Regions from separate parts of the Streptomyces sp. NPDC001002 genome, predicted to be linked through region 1. Evidence: predicted binding sites of a transcription regulator. Region 1 holds the regulator's gene; each other region holds the start of a gene.
The links. Region 1 encodes HrcA, which represses chaperone genes, less so after heat shock. Its sites were predicted from a motif close to TTNGCACTCNGNNNNNCNGAGTGCNAA; they were not measured.
Positions count from the first base shown of each region.

Region 2: the regulator HrcA is predicted to act here: its motif matches at 2,920-2,946, upstream of groES (co-chaperone GroES).
Region 3: the regulator HrcA is predicted to act here: its motif matches at 2,707-2,733, upstream of groL (chaperonin GroEL).

Region 1 covers NZ_JBSFLV010000039.1:1,634-8,814, forward strand. Annotated here, with positions in the region: gene ACWDR3_RS19340 (SpoIIE family protein phosphatase) at 1-1,951, shown strand, start outside; gene hemW (radical SAM family heme chaperone HemW) at 2,010-3,242, shown strand; gene ACWDR3_RS19350 (DUF3097 domain-containing protein) at 3,277-4,083, opposite strand; gene ACWDR3_RS19355 (MBL fold metallo-hydrolase) at 4,168-4,902, opposite strand; gene hrcA (heat-inducible transcriptional repressor HrcA) at 5,052-6,068, shown strand; gene dnaJ (molecular chaperone DnaJ) at 6,069-7,181, shown strand, end outside.
Region 2 covers NZ_JBSFLV010000198.1:7,738-14,918, reverse strand. Annotated here, with positions in the region: partial or broken gene ACWDR3_RS43700 (class I SAM-dependent methyltransferase) at 1-1,005, opposite strand, end outside; gene ACWDR3_RS43695 (polysaccharide deacetylase family protein) at 1,096-2,049, shown strand; gene ACWDR3_RS43690 (polysaccharide deacetylase family protein) at 2,046-2,867, shown strand; gene groES (co-chaperone GroES) at 3,091-3,399, shown strand; gene groL (chaperonin GroEL) at 3,522-5,144, shown strand; gene ACWDR3_RS43675 (SDR family NAD(P)-dependent oxidoreductase) at 5,425-6,198, opposite strand; gene ACWDR3_RS43670 (MOSC domain-containing protein) at 6,339-7,025, opposite strand; gene ACWDR3_RS43665 (LysR family transcriptional regulator) at 7,117-7,181, shown strand, end outside.
Region 3 covers NZ_JBSFLV010000005.1:28,258-35,438, reverse strand. Annotated here, with positions in the region: SAM riboswitch class I at 167-321, shown strand; gene thrC (threonine synthase) at 339-1,628, shown strand; gene ACWDR3_RS04200 (MoaD/ThiS family protein) at 1,625-1,900, shown strand; gene ACWDR3_RS04195 (cold-shock protein) at 2,351-2,554, shown strand; gene groL (chaperonin GroEL) at 2,860-4,482, shown strand; gene ACWDR3_RS04185 (NADH:flavin oxidoreductase) at 4,683-5,831, shown strand; gene ACWDR3_RS04180 (carboxylesterase/lipase family protein) at 5,925-7,181, shown strand, end outside.

The DNA of each region.
Region 1 (7,181 bases):
GCGCGGGAGCGTGGAGCAGCGCGGAGGCGTGGAGCAGCGTTCGGGCGGTGTGCGCCCGCGCGCACAGAAATCCGCCGCGCTCCCCGGTAGCCCCCTCGCGCCCGGCACCGCCCGCGCGATCGTGCGGGCCGCGCTCACCGAGTGGGCCGAGGTCGCCCTGCCCGGCACCGAACACCTCACCGACCGGCTCGCCGACGACGCCGTGGTCGTGGTCAGCGAACTCGTCACCAACGCCGTCGTGCACGCCGGCACCGACGTCGAGGTGGCCTGCCGGATGGAGGAGGCGAGCGGTGACGTGGTCGTCGAGGTCTGCGACCACCACCCCTCGCGCGCACCGCGCGACGCGGACCTCTCCCGCGCACCGCGCGAAACGGACCTCTCCCGCGCACCCCGCGACGCGGACCAGCGGGGCCCGTACGAGGCCCCGGAGCACGGCCGCGGACTGCGCCTGGTCGCCACGCTCGCCGAGTCCTGGGGCGTCACCTACCGCAGGGGCGCCAAGACGGTCTGGGCGCGGCTGTCCGCCGAGGGCACCACGGCCGCGGACGGCATCGAGGAGTACACCGGCCGGCACGCCGTCACCCACGGCCTCGACGCCGCCGATCTCCTCGCCCCCGAACCCCTGCGCGCCGAGTACGACCGCGAGTGGCTGGACCGCGGCGCCCTGTCCTTCCTCGCCGAGGCCTCCGACCTGCTCGCCGGCCAGCTCGACGAGAACCTCGTCGCCGCCCTCGCAGGCCAGCTGATCGTGCCGCGGCTCGCCGACTGGTGCGCGGTCTGGCTGGAGGACGAGGCCACCGGGCGCGGCGGCTGGGCCGACGGCAGCGGCGGCACCGGACTGCGGCTGGCCCGCGTCTGGCACGGCAGCGAGAACCGCATCGAGGAACTGCGCCGGGCCCTGGAGAAGGACCCGCCCCACCCCGCCGACGCCTCCCGCCCAGGACCGGCCGGCTACCCCTGGCCCGCGGGCGCCCTCGGGCCGCACGGCACGGCACTCGCGTACCGGCTGATCGCGGGCGGCCGTCCGCTCGGCACGCTCGTCATCGGGCGGTCCGGACTCCTGCGCTTCGCCGACGAGGTCACCGGGCTGATCGAGGACCTCAGCCGCCGGGTCGCGCTCGCGGTCGGCGCGGCCCGCCAGTACGCCCGCCAGGCCACCATCAGCCGGGTCCTGCAGCGCGGCCTGCTGCCCGTCGCCGTCGCCGAGATCCCCGGCGTGCACAGCGCCCTCGTCTACGAACCCTGCGACAAGGGCGGCCCCAGCGGCGACTTCTACGACCTCTTCCCGGCCGGCGACGGCCGCTGGTGCTTCGCCGTCGGCGACGTCCAGGGCAAGGGTCCCGAGGCCGCCGTCGTCATCGGCCTGGCCCGCCCCTGGCTGCGGCTGCTGGCCCGCGAGGGCTACCGCGTCGCCGACGTCCTGGACCGCCTCAACCGCCTCCTCCTCGACGACGCCACGGAGGCCGCCGACGCCGCCGCGCGAGCCCTCGTACGCCCGCCGGGACCCGGCGACGGCCCGCAGACCCGCTTCCTGTCCCTCCTCTACGGCGAGCTGGCCCCCTTCGACGGCGGAGTGCGCTGTACCCTCGCCTCCGCCGGACACCCGCTCCCGCTCCTCCTCGGCCCCGACGGCAGCGTGTGCACGGCCGCGCGCCCGCAGACCCTCCTCGGCGTCATCGAGGACGAGACCTACACCAGCGAGACCTTCGAACTGCGCCCCGGCGACACCCTGCTCTGCGTCACCGACGGCGTGACCGAACGGCGGTCGGGACCCCGCCAGTTCGACGACGCCGACGGCCTCGCGACGGCGTTCGCCGGCTGCGCGGGCCTGAGCGCCGAGCTGATCGCGGAGCGCATCCGCCGCCTGGTCCACGAGTTCGGCGGCAAGCCACCGGAGGACGACCTGGCGCTGCTGGTGCTCCAGGCGGAACAGGCACAGCAGGCGGAGTAGCCACGCGCGCGTGCCGGACGGGAGTGGGCATGCGCGGGCGTGCTGGACAATGGAACGCATGCCTTCCGCACTCCCCGACGGTGAACCGGTCCCCGACGACGGCGCCCTCCCGCAGGCCGCGCTGGCCGGCGCCGCCGACCGCCCCCTCGGGTTCTATCTGCACGTCCCGTACTGCGCGACCCGCTGCGGCTACTGCGACTTCAACACCTACACCGCGACCGAGCTGCGCGGCACCGGCGGCGTCCTCGCCTCCCGCGACAACTACGCCGACACCCTGATCGACGAGATCCGCCTCGCGCGCAAGGTGCTGGGCGACGACCCGCGCCCGGTCCGCACGGTGTTCGTCGGGGGCGGCACCCCGACCCTGCTGGCCGCCGACGATCTCGTACGGATGCTGGGCGCGGTCCGCGACGAGTTCGGCCTCGCGCCCGACGCGGAGGTCACCACGGAGGCGAACCCGGAGTCGGTCGACCCGCGATATCTGGCCACGCTCCGCGAGGGCGGCTTCAACCGGATCTCCTTCGGCATGCAGAGCGCGAAACAGCACGTCCTGCAGATCCTGGACCGCACCCACACCCCCGGCCGCCCCGAGGCCTGCGTCGCGGAGGCCCGCGCGGCGGGCTTCGAGCACGTCAACCTCGACCTGATCTACGGCACCCCCGGCGAGTCCGACGACGACTGGCGGGCCTCCCTCGAAGCGGCCCTCGGCGCCGGCCCCGACCATGTCAGCGCCTACGCCCTGATCGTCGAGGAGGGCACCCAGCTGGCCCGCCGGATCCGCCGCGGCGAGGTCCCGATGACCGACGACGACGTCCACGCGGACCGGTACCTGATCGCCGAGGACCTGCTCTCCGCGGCCGGCTTCGACTGGTACGAGGTCTCCAACTGGGCCACCTCCGACGCCGGCCGCTGCCTCCACAACGAGCTGTACTGGCGCGGCGCCGACTGGTGGGGCGCGGGCCCCGGCGCCCACTCCCACGTGGGCGGCGTCCGCTGGTGGAACGTGAAACACCCGGGCGCGTACGCGGCGGCACTGGCGGCGGGCCGATCGCCGGGCGCGGGCCGCGAGCTGCTCTCCGACGAGGACCGCCGCGTGGAACGCATCCTGCTGGAGCTGCGCCTGATCGAGGGCGTCCCGCTGTCCCTGCTGCACGAGGAGGGGCTGAAGGCCGCGGGCCGGGCACTGACGGACGGACTGCTGCAGGAGGGTCCGTACGCGGAGGGGCGAGCGGTGCTGACGCTGCGGGGGCGGCTGTTGGCGGACGCGGTGGTGCGGGACCTGGTGGACTGAGCGGGCGGGAGAGGGACCCGGGGGGAGCGGACCATCAGTCGGCGGGTGCCGTGACGAAGTCGATCAGTTCCTCGACCCGCCCCAGCAGCTCCGGCTCCAGGTCCTTGTACGACCGCACCCGGCCCAGGATCGCCTGCCAGGCCGCACCGGTGTTTTCCGGCCAGCCCAGGGACCGGCACACGCCCGTCTTCCAGTCCTGGCCGTGGGGGATACGGGGCCAGGCCTCGATGCCGAGGGAGGACGGTTTCACGGCCTCCCAGATGTCGATGTAGGGGTGGCCGACGACCAGTGCGTGCTCGCTCGTCACCGCCTGGGCGATCCGCCACTCCTTGGTGCCGGGCACCAGGTGGTCCACCAGGATGCCGAGCCGGGCGTCGGGGCCCGGGCCGAACTCGTCCACGATGGCGGGCAGATCGTCCACGCCCTCCAGGTACTCCACGACCACGCCCTCCACGCGCAGGTCGTCGCCCCACACCCGCTCGACCAGTTCCGCGTCGTGCCGCCCCTCGACGTAGATGCGCCCGGCACGCGCCACACGCGCGCGTGCGCCCGGCACGGCGACCGAACCGGATGCCGTACGGGAGGGACGGGCGGGGCCCGAGGCGGGGCGTACGAGGGTCACCACGCGGCCCTCCAGGAGGAACCCGCGCGGCTCCAGCGGGAAGACCCGGTGCTTGCCGAAGCGGTCCTCCAGGGTCACCGTGCCCGCCTCGCAGCGGATCACCGCGCCGCAGAAACCGGTGCCGGGCTCCTCCACGACCAGTCCGGCCTCCGCCGGGACCTCGGGGACGGGCTTCGGCTTCTTCCACGGCGGGGTCAGATCGGCGGAGTACTGGCGCATTCGGATGACGATAGGAGAAGCGCCGCGGTGACGTCGTACAGATCGCGACGACACGCCGTGACCGACCTCATGGTGAGACCGACTTCATGGTGAGACGCCGAAACGGGCCGCCAACGCGTCCCGTTGCCGCCGTACGAACCCCGCGTCCACCACCGCCCCGTGACCCGGCACGTACAGCGCGTCCTCGCCGCCGAGGTCGAGCAGGCGGTCGAGGGCGGCGGGCCAGTGGGACGGTACGGCGTCGGGGCCCGCCTGCGGTTCGCCGGACTCCTCGACCAGGTCGCCGCAGAACAGCACCGCGGGGGCGTCCGGTGTGCCGGGGACGAGGACCGCCAGGTCGTGGGCCGTGTGGCCCGGGCCGACGTTCGCCAGCAGGACCTGGAGGCCGCCGCCGAGGTCGAGCGTCCACTCGCCGGAGACGTGGTGGTGCGGCGCGACGAGGGAGGCCGCTGCCTCGGTCGCCGTCCGCTCGTCCAGTCCGTTGCGCACCGCGTCCAGCCGCAGCTCCTCGCGCGCGTGCAGCGACACCACGTCCAGGCCCACCGCGCCGAAGACCTCCGCCTCCGCGAACGCCGCCGCCCCGAAGACATGGTCGAAATGCGGGTGGGTGAGCGCGAGATGGGTCACAGGGTGACCGGCGAGCGCCTGCGCGCGCGTACGCACCAGCGCGCCCTCGGCGAGGCTCGACCCCGAGTCGATCACGAGCGCCGTGCCGTCCCCGACGACCAGCCCCGCCGTGCAGTCCCAGCCCGGCAGCCGGCACCGCCCGGCACCGGCCGCCAGCCGCTCCCACCCCAGCTCTTCCCAAGTCACCGTCATACGGCGACGCTAGCTGTACGGGGTCGCTCCGCAGGCCGTCCTTGCCCGGGGAGTACCCCTCCGCCGTACACTGGCCGGGGAATGCTGGCACTCGGCTGGACAGAGTGCCAGGCGAAGCGCCCAGGGGACGAGTTCGGGAGGTGTGCGCGATGTTGAGTGAACGACGGCTCCAAGTGCTGCGCGCCATCGTCCAGGACTATGTCGGCACCGAGGAGCCGGTCGGGTCGAAGGCCCTCACCGAGCGGCACAACCTCGGCGTCTCCCCGGCGACGGTGCGCAACGACATGGCGGCCCTGGAGGACGAGGGCTTCATCGCCCAGCCGCACACCAGCGCCGGGCGGATCCCCACCGACAAGGGCTACCGGCTGTTCGTCGACAAGCTCGCCGGCGTCAAGCCGATGAGCGGTCCCGAGCGGCGTGCCATCCAGAACTTCCTGGACGGCGCCGTGGACCTCGACGACGTCGTGGCCCGCACGGTACGGCTGCTCGCGCAGCTCACCCGGCAGGTCGCCGTCGTGCAGTACCCCTCGCTGACCCGCTCGACCGTCCGGCACGTGGAGCTGCTCGCACTGGCTCCCGCCCGGCTGATGCTGGTGCTGATCACGGACACCGGCCGGGTCGAGCAGCGCATGGTGGACTGCCCGGCGCCCTTCGGGGAGACCTCGCTCGCGGATCTGCGGGCGCGGCTCAACAGCACGGTCGCGGGCCGCCGGTTCTCCGACGTGCCCCGGCTCGTGGAGGACCTCCCCGACGCCTTCGACGTCGAGGACCGCGGCACGGTCTCGACGGTGCTCTCCACCCTCCTGGAGACACTCGTCGAGGAGAACGAGGAGCGGCTGGTGATCGGCGGAACCGCCAATCTCACCCGTTTTGGACATGACTTCCCCCTCACCATCCGCCCCGTTCTGGAGGCCTTGGAGGAACATGTCGTACTCCTCAAGTTGCTTGGCGAGGCAGGGGATTCGGGCATGACCGTACGCATCGGTCACGAGAACGCCTACGAGGGACTCAACTCCACTTCCGTGGTGTCGGTGGGCTACGGTTCGGGCGGCGAGGCAGTCGCCAAGCTCGGCGTGGTCGGACCGACCCGCATGGATTACCCGGGAACGATGGGAGCGGTACGCGCAGTGGCACGGTACGTCGGACAGATCCTGGCGGAGTCGTAAGTGGCCACGGACTACTACGCCGTTCTCGGCGTGCGCCGCGACGCGTCGCAGGATGAGATCAAGAAGGCGTTCCGTCGGCTCGCGCGCGAGCTGCACCCGGACGTCAACCCGGATCCGAAGACCCAGGAGCGGTTCAAGGAGATCAACGCCGCCTACGAGGTGCTCTCGGACCCGCAGAAGAAGCAGGTCTACGACCTCGGCGGCGACCCGCTCTCGCAGGCCGGCGGCGGTGCCGGCGGCTTCGGCGCGGGCGGCTTCGGCAACTTCTCCGACATCATGGACGCGTTCTTCGGCACGGCCTCGCAGCGCGGCCCGCGCTCGCGGACCCGCCGGGGCCAGGACGCCATGATCCGGCTGGACATCGAGCTGGACGAGGCGGCCTTCGGCACCACGAAGGACATCCAGGTCGACACGGCGATCGTCTGCACCACCTGCAACGGTGAGGGCGCGGCGCCGGGGACCTCGGCCCAGACCTGTGACATGTGCCGCGGTCGCGGCGAGGTGTCCCAGGTCACCCGGTCCTTCCTGGGCCAGGTCATGACCTCCCGCCCCTGCCCCCAGTGCCAGGGCTTCGGCACGGTCGTGCCGACCCCGTGCCCGGAGTGCGCGGGCGACGGCCGGATCCGCTCCCGCCGCACGCTCACGGTCAAGATCCCGGCCGGCGTCGACAACGGCACGCGCATCCAGCTCGCGGGCGAGGGCGAGGTCGGCCCCGGCGGCGGCCCCGCCGGCGACCTGTACGTCGAGATCCACGAGCTGCCGCACGCGATGTTCCAGCGGCGCGGGGACGACCTGCACTGCACGGTCACCCTCCCGATGACCGCGGCCTCCCTCGGCACGAAGGTGCCGCTGGAGACGCTGGACGGTCTGGAGGAGGTCGACATCCGGCCCGGCACCCAGTCCGGCCAGTCGATCCCGCTGCACGGCCGGGGCGTCACGCATCTGCGCGGTGGCGGCCGGGGCGACCTCATCGTGCACGTCGAGGTCCAGACCCCGAGCAAGCTGGACCCGGAACAGGAGCGCCTGCTGCGCGAACTGGCCCAGCTGCGCGGCGAGGAGCGTCCCACGGGGCAGTTCCAGCCGGGGCAGCAGGGGTTGTTCTCCCGGCTGAAG
Region 2 (7,181 bases), on a different contig from region 1:
CTCCCGCAGCAGCGCCTTCAACTTCTTCAGATTGAAGGGCAGTCGGTCGGTGATCTCGTAGGCGGTGGCGTACGGGGTCGAGTGCAGTTCGTCCGCGGTGACGTAGGCGATGGTGGGGTCGATCAGGCCGCCGTCCAGCTCCTCGGCCACCTCGGCGACCAGATGGGCACGGATGACGGCGCCGTCGGGCTCGTACAAGTAGCGCCCCACGGGCCGGACTTGGGGATCCGGGAGGCCCCTGCCGAGCAGGGTGCGCGGGCCCGGCAGCAGGGTCGCGCGCACCGCTCCCGGCTCGGTCCCGAACCACAGGACCGCTTCCTTCACGTCCCCGCCGTCCGAGATCCACTCGGCCTCGGCCGCGCCGGGCACTGCCTCGTGCGGGATGCCGGGGGCGACCTTCAGCGCGGCGCGGGGCGCCTTGAGCGCGGCCTCGACGGCCCAGGACAGCGGCGGCGAGTAGGCCTCGGGGTCGAAGATCCGGCCGCGTCCGCCGCGCCGGGCGGGGTCCACGAAGACCGCGTCCCAGCCCGCCGTGTCCACCTCGGTGACGTCCGCCTCCCGCACCTCGATCAGCTCGGCGAGACCCAGCGCCGCCGCGTTCTCGCGCGCCACGGCCGCCGTCAGCGGATCCCGGTCCACGGCGAGCACCCGGATCCCGGCCCGCGCCAGCGCGATCGCGTCCCCACCGATCCCGCAGCACAGGTCGGCCAGCGAGGTCACCCCCTGCGCCTTCAGCCGCTCCGCCCGGTACGTCGCCACGCTCGCCCGCGTCGACTGCTCGACCCCGTTCGGCGTGAAGAACATCCGCCCCGCGTCCTCGGCGCCGAACTTCGCCGCCGCCCGCTGCCGCAGCCGGGCCTGCCCGAGCGCCGCCGACACCAGCTCGGCGGGATGCTCGCGGCGCAGCCGGGTGGCGACGGCGAGTTCGTCGGCCGGGGCCGTGTCGCGGACCTCGTCGAGGAGGGCGCGGCCTTGCGGGGTGAGGAGAAGGGCGAGGTCGTTCACCGGGTCATTGTGGGCCAGTCGGTGGATGGTGTGCCGCCGGCCGCGGTGTCGGGCCGGGAGCAGGGGGCTGGGCTGCGAGGATCCGGCACCATGCGAGCAGTCGTACAAAATGACAAAAATGGGTCGTTCTGGGGTCGGCGGGTCCGTGGCGGAATCGCCGTGCTCGCCGTCGCCGCCCTCGCCGCCGGCTGTGCGCAGGACGGCGGGCGGGACGCGGCGGACGGGCATGGGCACGGAGTGCGGCCGGCGCCGGGTCAGCAGGTGCTCAAGGCGGGCCCGGCCCGCGCCCTCGACGCGTACGCCACGAGACTGCGTGTCGCGCATGCCGCCCGGGTCGCCGCCGCGAAGCGCTGGGGGCTGCGGACGGTCCCGCTGACCGCGCCGGCCGCCCCCGCGCACAAGCCGGAGATCACCGCCCGCAAGGGCTTCGAGGTGGACGACCAGGAGGAGCTCGACCTCCCGCCGGTCTTCACCACGATCCCCACCAAGGAGAAGGTCGTCTTCCTCACCATCGACGACGGCGCCGAGAAGGACCCGGCGTTCCTGCGGATGATGAGCGACCTGAAGATCCCGTACACCGCCTTCCTCAGCGACTACCTGATCAAGGACGACTACCCGTACTTCAAGAAGATGCAGGACCGGGGTGTCGTCCTGAACAACCACACCCTCCACCACCCCTACCTGCCGGCCCTGTCCTACCGCCGCCAGAAGCACGAGATCTGCGGCATGCAGGACGTGATCGAGAAGCGGTACGGCAAGCGCCCCACCCTCTTCCGCCCGCCCTTCGGCAACTACAACCAGGACACCCTGCGCGCCGCCAAGGACTGCGGCATCAAGTACGCGCCGATCTGGGACGAGGAGGTCTTCGTCGACCACTGGGAGTACCGCGAGTGGGACCGGGACCTGCACCCCGGCGACATCGTGCTCAGCCACTTCCGGGGCCGCGAGGACTGGAAGGGCACCATGCCCGACATGGTCCGCCGCTTCCTCGACAAGGTCACGGCCCAGGGCTACGCGGTGGCCCGGCTGGAGGACTACCTGTGAGAACGCGGGGCCGGGGCCTGCTGGCCGGCGTCCTCGCGGCCGCGCTGCTCGCCGGCTGCGCCCAGTCCGTCGACCCCATCGAACGGCTGGGCAGAAAGGCGGCCCAGCGGGTACGCCCGCACGGGCCGGCCGGCGCCGCGCAACCGCCGTACCGCCGCTGGGGCCTGACCGCCCCGCTCGCTCCGGCCCCGCGGGCCGTCCGTCTCCCCGCCGCTCGCTCGGCGGGCCCGGGGCTGCCCCCGGTCCTCTCCCGGGTGCCGACCCGCGACAAGGTGGTCTTCCTCACGTACGACGACGGCGCCGAGCAGGACCCGCGGTTCGTCGACATGGTCCGTGAACTCCGGCTGCCCGTCAGCATGTTCCTCACCGACAGCGTGGTGGGGCCGGGGTACGGCCACTTCGCGCGCCTCCAGTCGGTCGGCGCGACCATCCAGAACCACACCCTCGACCACGCGGCCCTGCGCGGCCTGCCCTACCTCGGCCAGCGCGCCGAGATCTGCGGCCAACAGGACAAACTCCGCACCCGCTTCGGCCTCCGCCCCCGCCTCTTCCGCCCGCCCTACGGCACGTACGACACGACGACGCTCCGCGCGGCGGGGGACTGCGGTGTGTCGGCGGTGGTGCTGTGGCGGGCCGCGGCGGTGGACGACGGCACGCTGACGTACGACGCAGGGGCGCGGCGGCTGCGGCCGGGCGACATCGTGTCGATCCCCTCGGACGAGACAGCGGGCCTGACCCTGCGGGAACGGACGGTAGGGGTGCTTCGGGAGGCGGAGAAGGCGGGACTTACGGTGGGACGGCTGGAGGACTACCTGTAATCGGCTGGGGGGCTTTCTGTACGTCGTCACGTGACCGGCATCTCGTGGCTAATTGGCACTCCGCTTGACCGAGTGCTAACTGCGGTCATAGTCTCGGTGCTGGCACTCCCCGTAGGAGAGTGCCAATAGCGACGGGCAGGTCCGGCACCCGCGACGACGGATCCACCTGGTCGCCACCTCAGACAGTTAACCCCGTGAGATCTCCGAAGGGGGAGGTCGGATCGTGACGACCGCCAGCTCCAAGGTTGCCATCAAGCCGCTCGAGGACCGCATTGTGGTCCAGCCGCTCGACGCCGAGCAGACCACGGCCTCTGGCCTGGTCATCCCGGACACCGCGAAGGAGAAGCCCCAGGAGGGCGTCGTCCTCGCCGTGGGCCCGGGCCGCTTCGAGAACGGCGAGCGCCTGCCGCTCGACGTCAAGACCGGCGACATCGTGCTGTACAGCAAGTACGGCGGCACCGAAGTGAAGTACAGCGGCGAGGAGTACCTCGTCCTCTCGGCTCGCGACGTTCTCGCGATCATCGAGAAGTAATTCTCTTCGATTCACCCAGTTTTGCAGTGAGCTGCGCCCCTGGCCCCCGCGACCTTATGAAGCCGGGTGCCGGGGGCGTGGTTCGTTTCACCCACGTTTTTCGAGAGGGCTGAACCGCTCCCATGGCGAAGATCCTGAAGTTCGACGAGGACGCCCGTCGCGCCCTCGAGCGCGGCGTCAACAAGCTTGCCGACACGGTCAAGGTGACGATCGGCCCCAAGGGCCGCAACGTCGTCATCGACAAGAAGTTCGGCGCTCCCACCATCACCAACGACGGTGTCACCATCGCCCGCGAGGTCGAGCTCGACGACCCGTACGAGAACCTCGGCGCCCAGCTGGTGAAGGAGGTGGCGACCAAGACCAACGACATCGCGGGTGACGGTACGACCACCGCCACCGTGCTGGCCCAGGCGCTCGTCCGTGAGGGCCTGCGCAACGTCGCCGCCGGCGCCTCCCCGGCCGCCCTGAAGAAGGGCATCGACGCGGCAGTCGCCGCCGTCTCCGAGGAGCTGCTCGCCACCGCGCGCCCGATCGACGACAAGGCCGACATCGCGGCCGTCGCCGGTCTGTCCGCGCAGGACAGCCAGGTCGGCGAGCTCATCGCCGAGGCGATGGACAAGGTCGGCAAGGACGGTGTCATCACCGTCGAGGAGTCCAACACCTTCGGTCTGGAGCTGGACTTCACCGAGGGCATGGCCTTCGACAAGGGCTACCTGTCGCCGTACTTCGTGACGGACCAGGAGCGCATGGAGGCCGTCCTCGACGAGCCCTACATCCTCATCACGCAGGGCAAGATCTCCGCGATCGCCGACCTGCTGCCGCTGCTGGAGAAGGTCATCCAGGCCAACTCCTCCAAGCCGCTGCTGATCATCGCCGAGGACGTCGAGGGCGAGGCCCTGTCGACCCTGGTCGTGAACAAGATCCGCGGCACCTTCAACGCGGTCGCGGTCAAGGCCCCCGGCTTCGGCGACCGCCGCAAGGCGATGCTGGAGGACCTGGCGATCCTCACCGGCGCCACGGTCGTCTCCGAGGAGGTCGGCCTCAAGCTCGACCAGGTCAACCTGGACGTGCTCGGCTCCGCCCGCCGCGTCACCGTCACCAAGGACGACACCACGGTCGTCGACGGTGCCGGCGACTCCGGCGCGGTCACCGGCCGGGTCGCGCAGATCAAGGCCGAGATCGAGAACACCGACTCCGACTGGGACCGCGAGAAGCTCCAGGAGCGCCTCGCGAAGCTGGCCGGCGGCGTGTGCGTGATCAAGGTCGGCGCCGCCACCGAGGTGGAGCTGAAGGAGAAGAAGCACCGTCTGGAGGACGCCATCTCCGCGACCCGCGCCGCGGTCGAGGAGGGCATCGTCTCCGGTGGTGGCTCCGCGCTCGTCCACGCCGCGAAGGTGCTGGAGGGCGGCCTGGGCAAGACCGGCGACGAGGCCACCGGTGTCGCCGTCGTGCGCCGCGCGGTCGTCGAGCCGCTGCGCTGGATCGCGGAGAACGCCGGCCTTGAGGGCTACGTCATCACCGCGAAGGTCGCCGAGCTGGAGAAGGGCCAGGGCTTCAACGCCGCCACCGGCGAGTACGGCGACCTGGTCAAGGCCGGCGTCATCGACCCGGTCAAGGTCACCCGCTCCGCCCTGGAGAACGCCGCTTCCATCGCCTCCCTGCTCCTCACGACCGAGACCCTGGTCGTCGAGAAGAAGGAAGAGGAAGAGCCGGCCGCGGCCGGTGGCCACAGCCACTCCCACTGACGCAGGTCGGTAGGCCGGTAGGTCGTCGAAGGCCCGGCACCCCTCAGGGGGCGCCGGGCCTTCGCGCTGCCGGGGCACGCCCCGCGAAGTGGTGCGGGGGATCAGGCGCTTCGCTTCGCGTTCCGGTTCGCCGCCCGTGGCGATCACCGCCGGGGCGGCAGTCGGTGAGGGGTCCCGCTGGAGCGGGCGAGTGCCCGAGTCGGCACGGCCGCCGACTCCGACCTGCGGATTCCGGTGCCTCGATTCCCCGCACCAGCTGGCGGGACGCCTCCCGCCACCGTCACTGCGGCCCGTACTTCCGCCCGGTCTTCGACGTGATCCCGCCGAGGACCGCCTGCGGAGTGATCTTCACCAGGCCCATCAGCACCTTGTAGCGCGGATCCGGGATCGACAGCGACTTGCCGCGTGCCAGGTCCTGCAGCGCCGCCGCGACCAGTTTGTCCGCGTCGAGCCACATCCAGCCCGGGATGTTGCCCGTGCCCATCCCGGCCCGCTCGTGGAACTCCGTCCGCACGAAGCCCGGCGCCAGCGCCATCAGCCGCACCCCGCTGCCGGCCAGGTCCTTCGCCGCGCCCTGCGTGAACTGCACGACCCACGCCTTGGACGCGCCGTACGTCCCGCGCGGCACGAAGGCGGCCACCGACGCCACGTTGACGACCCCGCCCCGCCCGCGCTCGCGCATCGCCTCCGTCGCCGCCGACGTCAACCGCAGCACCGCCTCGCAGTGCACCTTGAGCATCCTCAGCTCGTCGGCCATCGGTACGTCGAGATAGCGGCCCTTGTTGCCGAAGCCGGCGTTGTTGATCAGCAGGTCGACCGGGTTCTTGCGGTCGGAGAGGCGGGCCGCCACCGCCTCGATGCCGGTGTCGGTGGCGAGGTCCGCCGTCAGGACCGTCGCCTCGATGCCGTGCCGGTCGTGCAGCTCGGTCGCCTGCTGCCCGAGCCGCTCGGTGTCCCGGGCCACCAGCACCAGGTTGTGCCCGTCGGCCGCGAGCCGCCGCGCGAACGCGGCGCCGATGCCCGCGGTCGATCCCGTAATCAGAGCCGTTGTCATGGCGCAAGATTAGTGACCTGGAACGCATTCGCCCGATTGCTGCACACGGCCTCCCGATACGTGAAGGCCCGGCGAACAAAGCCCGCGCGGGCGGTCGGTCCGCACGCTCCGGAACGGTCGGCCCACGCGCTCCGGAACCCTCAGCCCGCGTGCTCCGGCGCATGCCCGGCGGCGTGCTGCGCCGCGTACTCCCGCGCCTGCGCCAGCGCCTCCGGGTGCAGCGCCGCGCCCGCGGGCAGCAGGCTCGGCAACAGCTCACGCCGCGTGGTGACCGCGCGGAACTGCAGGGCCACCGTCACCTCGTGGTCCGGGCGGTGCACGACCTCGATCGGATCGCCGGCCCGGATCTCACCCGGCACGATCACCCGGAAGTACGCGCCCGGCGCGCCCCGCTCCGTGAACCGCTTCACCCACCGCTTCTCGCCCAGATGCTCCTGGAACGTGCGGCACGGAATCCGACCGCAGGTCACCTCCAGGACCAGCTCGGCCCCGACGCGCCAGCGCTCCCCGATCCGCGCCCCGGACACGTCCAGACCCCGCGTCGTCAGGTTCTCCCCGAAGGCGCCGTTCGCGAGCGGGCGCCCCAACTCCCTTTCCCAGTCGTCGAGATCCTCGCGCGCGACCGCGTACACCGCCTGGTCGTCCCCGCCGTGATGCCGCAGATCGCATACCTCGTCCCCGGCCAGCCCGCTCGCGCCGACCCCCTTCGCCCCGGGCGCCGACACCCGCACGGGCCCGGCCACCGGCCGCTTGTCGATGCCGGTCACGCCCATGTCCGCGTACGGGACCGCCCGCGCGTGTCCCAGGTTCAGCGAGAGAAGCTCCATACGGGCACGATAGCGAGCCCCATATCAAAGCGTCGACGCATTTTTCGACGACGTATCAAAGGCTCGCTTATCAGTCGCCTATCCTCGAAGGATGATCGAGGCACGTCATCTCCGCGTTCTGCGCACGGTCGCCGCCACCGGCTCCTTCTCGGCGGC
Region 3 (7,181 bases), on a different contig from region 1:
CGCGGCTCCTCTGCGTTCTCTCGGCGAGTGGATCTTGTGTGATCCATCTCGCGGTTCGGACGGCTAGCTCAACTGTCCTGGCCTTCGGTTACAGTCTTGAACAACGCTGATGACCATCGCATGTCGGGGGTCGGAGGCGCCCACAACCGCTCATACAACCGCATACCGCTCATCCAGAGGGGCAGAGGGATACGGCCCGATGAAGCCCCGGCAACCCTCCAGCCGGTCTCGTAGATCAATGTTGATCATTACGCGAGGCTCCCGGCTAGGGAAGGTGCCAAATCCGTCTCGTGGCGAGATGCGTCGCGAGGAAGATGAGGAGAAAGGGCCTCGCCTCCATGGCTGTGCAGACTGTTGCAAGCACCACCGACTCCACCGTAGACCTCGGCCCGGCCGCGGCGCTCTCGTGCCGTGAGTGCGGCCACCGGGTACCGCTCGGACCGGTCTTCGCGTGCGAGGAGTGTTTCGGCCCGCTCGAGATCGCGTACGACTTCTCGGCCTACGACACCGAGGAACTCCGCAAGCGGATCGAAGCGGGTCCCGCGAACATCTGGCGTTACGCGCCGCTGCTGCCGGTCCCCGCGGACGTGGCGACCAAGCCGAACATCAACCCCGGCTGGACCAAGCTCGTCCAGGCCGACAACCTCGCGCGCGAGCTGGGCGTCGACGCCGGCAAGCTCTTCGTGAAGGACGACTCGGGCAACCCGACGCACTCCTTCAAGGACCGTGTCGTGGCCCAGGCCATCGAGGCCGCGCGCGCCTTCAACTTCACGACCCTCTCCTGCTCCTCCACCGGCAACCTCGCGGGCGCCGTCGGTGCCGCCGCGGCCCGCGCCGGTTTCCGCTCCTGCGTGTTCATCCCGCACGACCTGGAGCAGGGCAAGGTCGTCATGGCCGCGATCTACGGCGGCGAGCTCGTCGGCATCGAGGGCAACTACGACGACGTGAACCGGTTCTGCTCCGAGCTGATCGGCGACCCGGCCGGCGAGGGCTGGGGCTTCGTCAACGTCAACCTGCGGCCGTACTACGCGGAGGGTTCCAAGACCCTGGCGTACGAGATCTGCGAGCAGCTCGGCTGGCAGCTGCCCGATCAGCTCGTGGTGCCGATCGCCTCCGGCTCGCAGCTCACGAAGATCGACAAGGGTCTGCAGGAGCTGATCAAGCTCGGGCTCGTCGAGGACAAGCCGTACAAGATCTTCGGCGCCCAGGCCGAGGGGTGCTCGCCGGTGTCCGTCGCCTACAAGGCGGGTCACGACGTGGTCCGCCCCCAGAAGCCGAACACCATCGCCAAGTCCCTGGCCATCGGCAACCCGGCGGACGGGCCGTACGTCCTGGACATCGCGCGCCGGACGGGCGGTGCGGTGGAGGACGTGAACGACGAGCAGGTGGTCGACGCGATCAAGCTGCTGGCCCGCACCGAGGGTATTTTCGCGGAGACGGCCGGTGGCGTGACGGTCGGCGTCGCGAAGAAGCTGATCGAGAACGGTCTCCTCGACCCGACCAAGACCACGGTCGTGCTGAACACCGGCGACGGCCTGAAGACCCTGGACGCGGTGGCCGGCACCGGTTTGACCGCCACCATCCGTCCGAACCTCGACTCCTTCCGAGAGGCAGGCCTCGCATCATGAGCGTTTCCGTCCGTATCCCGACCATCCTGCGGCCCTACACGGGTGGCGAGGCCGAGGTGACGGCCGAAGGGGCGACCCTCGGTGAGGTCATCGCTGATCTGGAGAAGAACCACGCCGGTATCGCCGCGCGTGTGCTGGACGATCAGGGCAAGCTGCGGCGGTTCGTCAATGTGTACGTGAACGACGACGACGTGCGGTTCGAGCAGGGTCTGGAGACGGCGACCCCGGACGGGGCCGGCGTCTCGATCATCCCCGCCGTCGCCGGTGGCTGAACGTGGTTGATCGCGGCCGATAATTACCTTCGGTAACAGCGATTACGAAGAGTTCATCCGATTGCCCCCTCCGTGAGAGAAGCGGAGGGGGCAATTCAGTGGGGTTGAGCGAGGTACAGTTGGGGAACGCGCCGCCGATCCACGGGTCGGCCTCCCCGGAAACCTGCTGCACGGGCGACAAGAAGTAGCCAAAGTAAGCAGGTTTTTTGTGTGTTTTGCGCCTTTTGTGGGGCCCGACTTGCCCTGAATTCTAATGAATTCTCGCCAGATTCCCGACCGGTCTTGCCCTGAATTCTCGTCGGATTGACCTGTTGCAGACGGCAGTTGGACGGATACATTCGGCCGCGGTCGACGCGTTCCGGCGCACGCCCCCAATCCGTGGGGGGTGAGGTCTGACCCGGATCCGCGAAGTGTGGATCTGTGCAAGGGCCAGTAATAGGGGAGTTAGGCATGGCTCAGGGCACCGTCAAGTGGTTCAACGCGGAGAAGGGGTACGGCTTCATCGCGGTCGACGGTGGTGCGGACGTCTTCGTCCATTACAGCGCCATTCAGATGGACGGCTACCGCACCCTGGAAGAGGGCCAGCGGGTCGAGTTCGAGATCTCGCAGGGTCAGAAGGGCCCGCAGGCCGACATGGTTCGCGTCACCGCCTGAACATTTCACATGGCGAGGGGTCCGCATCCGGCAGGGTGCGGGCCCCTCGCCGTGCGTGGGGTGCCGCCGGGGTGCGCCGCGGGGCCTCCCGGCGCCTGCCCGATCCCCGAGAGCCGCTTGCACTCGCAGGGGGCGAGTGCTAATCATTGGCGTTAGCACTCTGAAGGTGAGAGTGACAAGAAGGACCGGGTCGGTGAGGCCCGCAGGCCAGGTGGGGCAAGGAACCACGGGGCATGCGAGCCGTCCGTCGCGGGCGCGGGCGCGGTCCGAAGGAATCACCCCCAGTCCTGGAGGGACCACTTCACATGGCCAAGATCATCGCGTTCGACGAGGAGGCGCGGCGCGGCCTCGAGCGCGGCATGAACCAGCTCGCGGACGCCGTGAAGGTGACGCTCGGCCCCAAGGGCCGCAACGTCGTCCTCGAGAAGAAGTGGGGCGCCCCCACGATCACCAACGATGGTGTCTCCATCGCCAAGGAGATCGAGCTCGAGGACCCGTACGAGAAGATCGGCGCCGAGCTGGTCAAGGAAGTCGCCAAGAAGACGGACGACGTCGCCGGTGACGGTACGACCACCGCGACCGTGCTCGCCCAGGCCCTCGTCAAGGAGGGTCTGCGCAACGTAGCCGCGGGCGCCAACCCGATGGCCCTCAAGCGCGGTATCGAGAAGGCCGTCGAGGCCGTCTCCGGTGCCCTCCTTGAGCAGGCCAAGGATGTCGAGACCAAGGAGCAGATCGCCTCCACGGCCTCCATCTCCGCCGCCGACACCCAGATCGGCGAGCTCATCGCCGAGGCGATGGACAAGGTCGGCAAGGAAGGCGTCATCACCGTCGAGGAGTCCCAGACCTTCGGTCTGGAGCTGGAGCTCACCGAGGGTATGCGCTTCGACAAGGGCTACATCTCGGCGTACTTCGCCACCGACATGGAGCGGATGGAGGCGTCGCTGGACGACCCCTACATCCTGATCGCCAACTCCAAGATCGGCTCCGTCAAGGACCTGCTCCCGCTCCTGGAGAAGGTCATGCAGTCGGGCAAGCCGCTGCTGATCATCGCCGAGGACGTCGAGGGCGAGGCCCTGTCGACCCTGGTCGTCAACAAGATCCGCGGCACCTTCAAGTCCGTCGCCGTCAAGGCCCCGGGCTTCGGTGACCGTCGCAAGGCCATGCTCGGCGACATCGCCATCCTCACGGGCGGCGAGGTCATCTCCGAGGAGGTCGGCCTCAAGCTGGAGAACGCGTCCCTGGACCTCCTGGGCCGTGCCCGCAAGGTCGTCATCACCAAGGACGAGACCACCATCGTCGACGGCGCCGGGTCCTCGGACCAGGTCGGCGGCCGGGTCAACCAGATCCGCGCCGAGATCGAGAACAGCGACTCGGACTACGACCGCGAGAAGCTCCAGGAGCGCCTGGCCAAGCTCGCCGGTGGCGTCGCCGTCATCAAGGCCGGTGCCGCGACCGAGGTGGAGCTCAAGGAGCGCAAGCACCGCATCGAGGACGCCGTGCGCAACGCCAAGGCGGCCGTCGAGGAGGGCATCGTCGCCGGTGGTGGCGTGGCCCTGCTGCAGGCCTCCGCGGTGTTCGAGAAGCTGGAGCTGACGGGTGACGAGGCGACCGGCGCCAACGCCGTGAAGCTCGCCCTGGAGGCCCCGCTCAAGCAGATCGCCGTCAACGGTGGTCTCGAGGGCGGCGTCGTGGTCGAGAAGGTCCGCAACCTGACCGTGGGTTGGGGTCTGAACGCGGCCTCCGGTGAGTACGTCGACATGATCGCCGAGGGCATCATCGACCCGGCGAAGGTCACGCGTTCCGCTCTGCAGAACGCCGCGTCCATCGCCGCGCTGTTCCTCACCACCGAGGCCGTCATCGCCGACAAGCCGGAGAAGGCCGCCGCGCCGGCCGGCGGCGGCATGCCGGGCGGTGACATGGACTTCTGATCGACCGGTTCCGGTTGATCAACGTCCTTACGGAGGGCGGCACTTCCTGCTCCGGCAGGGGGTGCCGCCCTTCGGCGTGTCCGGGATCACAGGGTGGGGCGGCGGCGGGGCGGAATGAGATCGCCGTTGTGGGTGTTGAACGTTGACCGACGTTCAATGCACGCGCACATACCATCCGGTACCCCAAGGAGTTCCCCCACGTGACCGCCTCCGCCAGCACCTCGACGTCCGCCTCTCCCGCCGCCTCCCGCGCGGCCGAGATCCTCTCCCGGCCGATCGCCCTGGGCGGCCTGACGGTCCCCAACCGCATCGTGATGGCGCCGATGACCCGCCAGTTCTCCCCGGGCGGCATCCCCGGCGAGAACGTGGCCTCGTACTACGCGCGCCGCGCCGGAGCGGGCGTCGGTCTCGTCGTCACCGAGGGCACGTACGTCGGGCACGAGTCGGCCGGGCAGAGCGACCGCATCCCGCGGTTCCACGGCGAGGAGCAGCTGGCGGGCTGGGCGAAGGTCGCCGACGCGGTGCACGCGGCGGGCGGGCGGATCGTGCCGCAGCTGTGGCACATCGGCATGGTGCGCGAGCAGGGCCAGCCGCCGTACGCCGACGCCCCCGCGGTCGGCCCCTCGGGGCTGCGGATCGGCGCCACCGAGCCCACCGGCAGGGCGATGACGCAGGACGACCTGGACGACGTCATCGACGCGTTCGTCGAGGCCGCGGTCGCCGCCGAGCGGATCGGCTTCGACGGGGTCGAACTGCACGGCGCCCACGGCTACCTGCTCGACCAGTTCCTGTGGGCGGGCACCAACCGCCGTACCGACTCCTACGGCGGTGACCCGGTCGCCCGTACGAAGTTCGCGGCGGAGCTGGTGGGGTCGGTCCGGGAGGCCGTGTCCCCCGAGTTCCCGATCATCTTCCGCTACTCGCAGTGGAAGCAGGACGTCTACAAGGCCCGTCTGGCCGAGACCCCCGAGGAGCTGGAGTCGATCCTGGCGCCCCTCGCGGCGGCCGGCGTCGACGCCTTCCACGCCTCCACCCGCCGCTACTGGCTCCCCGAGTTCGACGGCTCCGACCTCAACCTGGCCGGCTGGACCAAGAAGCTCACCGGCAAGCCCGTCGTCACCGTCGGCTCGGTCGGCCTCGACGGCGACTTCCTCAAGGGCTTCAAGGGCGAGGGCGCCCCGCTCAAGGGCATCGACGACCTCCTCGACGCCCTGGAGCGCGAGGAGTACGACATGGTCGCCGTCGGCCGCGCCCTCCTCCAGGACCCCGAGTGGGCGTCGAAGGTCCTCGCGGGCCGCTTCGACGAACTCAAGCCGTACGACGCGGCGGCCTTGAAGACCCTGAGCTGACCGAACTCACTGGCCTCACAGGGTCGGCCGCACCGCTGCTGAGCTAGCGTTCTTGTGCATGCGGAGGGCCTTTCGCCGAGTGAGGAGCAGTCGATGACGACCAGCGAGCCCGCGGGGACTGTCGTGCGGACCGTTGCCGGGGCGGTGCGTGGGCGGTGGGAGGACGGGCTTGCTGTCTTCCGCGGCATCCCGTTCGCCGAACCGCCGGTGGGGGAGGGCCGGTTCGGGGCGCCGCGGCCCGTGCGGAGCTGGGACGGCACCCGGGAGGCGTACGCCTTCGGGCCGCCGCCCCCGCAGGAGTCCGGCATCCAGGGCTTCAAGGGCCCGGCGGCCGCCCCCACCGGCGACGACTGGCTGACGGTCAACGTCTGGACCCCGGACGCGGATCCGGCCGCCCGGCGCCCGGTCATGGTCTGGATCTACGGTGGCGCCTACAAGCTGGGCCACGCCGGCAGCCCCGGCTATGACGCCCAACACATCGCGCGAGAAGGTGACTTGGTCGTCGTCACCTTCAACTACCGCGTGGGCATGGAAGGTTTCGCCCGCATCGAGGGAGCGCCCGCCAACCGCGGTCTGCTCGACCAGGTGGCCGCCCTGGAGTGGGTACGGGAGAACATCACGGCGTTCGGCGGCGACCCCGAACAGGTCACCGTCTTCGGGGAGTCGGCCGGGGCCGGGTCGGTGGCCTCGCTGCTGGCGATGCCGAGCGCGCGGGGCCTGTTCACGCGGGCGATCGCGCAGAGCGTGCCCGGCACGTTCTTCTCCGACGAACTCGCCCGGGACATCGCCGCGGCCATCGCCGAGGAGGCGGGCCTGCGCCCGACGGCGGCCGACCTCGCCACCCTCGCCCCGCATCAACTCACCGCTCCCGGCGAGGCGTTGGGCCAGAAGATGCGGGCGTACGGGGAGCGCTGGGGCCAGGTGGCCGCGACGGCGACCCCCTTCTCGCCGGTCGTCGACGGGGAGGTGCTCCCCGTCGCCCCCTGGGAGGCCCTGGCGGCGGGCGCGGCCCGGGACGTGGACCTCCTCACCGGCCACAACCGCGACGAGTACCGCCTGTTCGCGGTGCTGGCCCAACTGTCCGGAACCGCGGCCGAGGTCGGCGACGAGCAGGCGGAGTGGGCCCTGCGGAACTACGCGCCCGGGCCGGACGGCGAACGCTCCTACCGCGCCGCCTACCCCGACGCCACGTCCGTCGAGCTCTTCGAACAGGTCTGGACGGACTGGCTGTTCGCCATGCCGACCCTGCACCTGGCCGAGGCGCAGCTCAAGGGCGGCGGCCGGGCCCACGTCTACGAACTGACCTGGCCGGCCCCAGGCGCCGACGGCATCTTCGGCGCCTGCCACGGC